Regions from separate parts of the Lactobacillus sp. M0403 genome, predicted to be linked through region 2. Evidence: riboswitches for the same ligand, from Rfam matches in the RefSeq annotation. Region 2 holds a riboswitch; the other holds the start of a gene.

Region 1 (2,412 bases), on a different contig from region 2:
CTATATCCTGCTTCACCAACAATTGAGCGCCCGGGTTCTACCCAGATTGCTGGTACGTTTAACTGATACTGTTCAGCTAATGTACGGACACTGGCAATGATTTGTTCAACAAATGTACCTAGCCCAATCACACGATCTTTAGCAGTATATCTTATGCCAAAACCGCCGCCTAAATTTAGAACCTGTGGCTGATAATCATACTTTTGCTTCCATTCGTGAACTAGCTGCATCAATTTTTCCACTTCAAGATTAAAACCTTCAGTTTCAAGGATTTGTGAACCAATGTGAGCGTGAAGTCCAATCAACTCCATTTGCTCTTCCGCTTCAACTTGTAAAAAGGCTTTTTCTGCTTGACCCGAACGAACATCAAACCCAAATTTACTGTCTTCTTGACCGGTTTGATCATATTCGTGCGTATGTGCACTCACACCAGGAGTGATGCGGAGCATTACTTGCACTTTTTTGTTTGTTTCATGCAGTACTTGCTTCAGGAGTTCAATTTCCTGAAAGTTATCTAGAATGATTACCCCAACATTATTTTCAACGGCCATTAACAGTTCATCTTTTGTTTTATTATTACCATGAAAACTGATTTTTTCCGTTGGGAAGCCGGCTTTCAACGCTGTATACAGTTCTCCACCTGAAACAACATCAATGTGGCCACCCAATTCGTTGATTACTTGATAGATTGCAATCGAGGTAAAAGCTTTACTAGCATAGCTGATGGCATAATCAACCTGTCCAGCAACAAAAGCTTGTTTAAGTGCATTGAACTGTTTTCTAATTTGGGCAACATCATAAACCACCAATGGCGTGCCAAAGTTTTCGGCTAGCTTAAGTGCATCTACACCTCCAATCATTAAATGACCTTGATCATTCGTCTGGTAATAATCATTCGTTGACATCTAATAACCCCCGTTTTTTGGTAAAGAAAAAGACCCTTTAATACGCGCATAGCGTACAAAAGAGTCTTTCAGATTAAACCTTGATCTGATTCAGTTTTGGCGATAGCGCTCCGCAAATTTAAATTTGCGACAGTCCGTAATTTATTAGATTACGTCCCAGCCGATTAACTACCGCAATAATTAACGCTTCGGCAACCGCCCCTTTCGCTAGCTTCACCGTTTTTGCAGAAACTCCACTAGGTACTTTTGTTAGTTGCGACCTCTTCGTTTGATTTATAAAAATATTATTATTATTAATATTACTTGTCAACGACTTTTTCATAATTAATTAACTTTATTTTTGAAAACATGACTGCAGTTATGTTTTAGTTGCAGATAAAAATTAAAATGTTAAAATGCGTTACTATCGAATTTAAATTATTTTAATTAAGTAGGTGTTGCAAAAATGAAAGTTGTTAAATTTGGTGGTAGTTCACTTGCAAGCGGTGAACAATTTCAAAAAGTGCTAAATATTATTAATGCTGACCCAACCAGAAAAGTAATTGTCACTTCCGCACCAGGAAAAAGATTTGCGGAAGATGTAAAAGTTACAGATCTGTTAATTGAATATGCCCAAAAAACACTGAAGCAACAAGACACTACTGAAATTATTCAACAAATTTGGACGAGGTATCAAGAAATTGCCGTTTTTTTTGCACTTGAGCCCCAAAAATTTGCGTTCTTGCACCAAGAGTTGGTTGACTTACCAATAGTTTTTAATGACGAGCCAGAATACCTAATGGCAGCTTTCAAAGCACACGGCGAAAAACTCTGCGCACAGTTACTAGCATTAATTTTACAAGAGCAAGGTTTGCCAACGCGCTTTCTAGACCCACAGGACGCTGGTTTTTTGGTAAGCAGTGTTGCCAGCGACGCTCAAGTCCTACCTGAAACTTATCAAAATTTACTTAAATGGCGTGAAGTGCCAGAAATACTAGTAGTTCCGGGATTTTATGGTGTTACAACTCAGGGCAAAATTGCCACTTTCTCACGTGGTGGATCGGATATCACCGGTTCAATCTGGGCAAAAGGAATCAAAGCCGACTTGTACGAAAACTTTACTGACGTAAATGCAATTTATGCCGCGGATCCTAGAATTGTTGCTAACCCTCATCCAATTAAAATTATGACTTACCGGGAATTACGGGAACTATCTTATGCCGGTTTTTCAGTTTTCCACGACGAAGCGTTAATTCCGGCAATTCAAGGCCAGGTCTTCATCAATGTTAAAAATACTAATCACCCTGAATTACCAGGAACGATGATTGTACCTGAAAAAGATTTTCATCCTAAAAGTACGATTACAGGTGTTGCCAGCTCAAATCACTTTTCCGCTTTATATTTACACAAATATCTGCTTAATAAAGAAACTGGTTTTACCCTTAAATTACTAGAAATATTTTACAAGTTCAATATTTCGTACGAACACATGCCCTCAGGTATAGATGATCTAACGGTTATCTTTGAT
Region 2 (2,412 bases):
AGACTGAAATGATACTCAAAACAGAAGTGTCCTTAATATTAACGATGAACTCGTTAGTAATTGAAGGTAAACAGTTCTTAATAGCTTGAGGCAAAATAATATGCCACATTCTTTGGTTATGGGTCATTCCTAGTGCGCTGGCAGCTTCAAATTGTCCTTCTGGAGTGGAAATAATTCCACCACGAATAATTTCTGCCAAGTATGCGCCTGTGTTAATCGAAACAATTACTAGTGCAGCAAGTGTACGATCGATATTGATGTGCCAGAATTGAGCAATTCCATAATAAATTACGGCTGCTTGTACCATCATTGGGGTACCACGGAAAACTTCAATATAAACGGATAGAAGCCAGTTAATAAACTTCGAAAACCATCTTTTACCTCTGCTAGTTGGGGTAGGGATAGTCCTAATAATACCAACGAAAAGACCGATGAAGAAACCGGCAATCGTACCAACTGAAGCAAGAAGAAGGGTCATACCAATACCACTTAAAATCATGCCGCCAAATTGTTTCCAAACACTGACGAGCCAAGGATCTTGTTTACCTTTCTTGCTAGTTTCATCAGTTTTTGGTTGTTGTGAAATGGCGGTAGTCATTAGCTTGGTTCTTTCAGAATTTGGAATAGTAGCTAAGACTTGGTTAACTTGCTTGAGTAAATCTTTGTTTGGCTTGGCGATGCCGATTGCAGTAGTTGAGTCCTCTTTAGAAATGCGGAAGCCTGCCATTTTACTAATTGGAATTGCCTTGATGTCAGGGTCAACCATTTTAAATGAGGTTGATTCGGTATCTTCGGCAATATAGCCATCAATGGTACCAGAAATTAAGCTTTGACGCATTGCAGCAAAGTCACGCATTGCGGGTTGTCTTTTGGCACCTTTAAGTTGCTTAATTAGTGCATAGTGCGAAGTACCTTGCTGAGCAGTTAACTTAGCACCTTTAAAATCGTTTAACGTTTTAGCGTTGGCGTATTTACTATTGACCTTTGTAATAACAACAAAAGTACTGTTTCGATATGGTTTAGTAAAGTTAATCGCTTTTGCACGCTCAGCAGTTGGACTCATTCCGGCAATAATCAGGTCAGCTTTGCCACTGGTTAAAGCTGGAAGTAAACCATCCCACTCAGTCTTAACTACAACAACCTTACGATGCAATTGTTTACCAATTATTTTTGCAATTTTAACATCATAGCCGTTGGCATATGTGCGTGAACCTTCAATTGGCACTGCACCATTTTTGTCTGTAGTTTGAGTCCAATTATATGGTTGGTAGTTGGCCTCCATTGCTACCTTTAGTTCACCATCATCTTTTTTGGCATTAACTTGCGTAATACCAAAATTGCTTGTAATGATGAAGCTAAGCATCACCGTGATTAGAGCGGTAATCCACTTATTTCTTGACTTCATTTTGAAAACCTCCGAAAAATCTGTTTCAAATAAAGCCAATACAATAAAAAGCGTAAATAAAAACCTCGCTGTTTACAAAACAACGAGGTTATAATTGATCATATTTTAGACAAATCATATAGCGCTCCCCAGTATTAACTAGGACAGTCTGCAAGATCTTCTCCTGCAGCCCAACAAAAGTGTTAAAGCGAATAGCACTTTTGTTTCGGCGATAACTCTTACACTAATCTTCATTGTGTTCGTTCACTCAGATTAGTTTCGTAATTACCGCAACCTCTATTGCATTGGAAATTATTTAACTTAATCAACAGGATAGGCTAAAAAGATTAACTTGTCAACAGCTATAAATCAAATGTGTATTCTTACCAGTTTTTATAGTTAAAATTAGCGCTTATTGCCAGCCATTATTAGCACGATAATCATTTTTCTTCATTCGCGAAACATATGGATTGCCGGCAACAAAAAAACGTAATGGTTTATTTGCCCATTCCAATTCAGATTGGTTGACACCGATGCGGACACTCTTAGCAATTTCTTGCGGCCTTTTTTGATGTTGATCATTTAAGTCGATTGCAAAGGGTGAATCACTTAAAAAATGTAGATCCCAATTTTTATCATGAATGCCAAAAGCCTGCATCATTTTAGCGGGGCCGTTTGTTAATAAAACTCCGTCTTTGCCTGAGCGATTACTAATCATTTGTTCAATTCCCCAGGCAGGTTCAATTGCTCTGATTAAGACACCTTGTGGTTCATCTTTTGCTTGAGTTGCAACATCGAAAAAGAAGTATTGTCGTTGAGCATAAATATAGATTGTTCCGCCGCGGCCATAAAGACCTTCGTTGGCAGGACTACGATGACCACCATAAGAATGTGCCGCACGATCTTTTTTTCCTAAGTATGCTTCTGCTTCGACAATATAACCGCCAAGAGTGCGTTTGCCATCGTTATACGTTAATGGCCGACCAAGTAGATCGGCACTAATTTCTTCAGTTGAGTGATTAGTAAAG

Evidence for each region. A riboswitch is a leader RNA that binds a small molecule or an ion and turns the genes downstream of it on or off. The one in region 2 is predicted to bind lysine.
Region 1: another riboswitch for lysine. It lies ahead of lysA (diaminopimelate decarboxylase); the one in region 2 lies ahead of H3T48_RS07625 (ABC transporter substrate-binding protein/permease).

What each region holds. Positions count from the first base shown of each region.
Region 1 is NZ_JACFQV010000001.1:435,532-437,943, forward strand. Features, by position in the region: gene lysA (diaminopimelate decarboxylase) at 1-905, opposite strand, end outside; lysine riboswitch at 1,001-1,178, opposite strand; gene H3T48_RS01900 (aspartate kinase) at 1,351-2,412, shown strand, end outside.
Region 2 is NZ_JACFQV010000006.1:54,055-56,466, forward strand. Features, by position in the region: gene H3T48_RS07625 (ABC transporter substrate-binding protein/permease) at 1-1,405, opposite strand, end outside; lysine riboswitch at 1,517-1,692, opposite strand; gene H3T48_RS07630 (DNA-3-methyladenine glycosylase) at 1,797-2,412, opposite strand, start outside.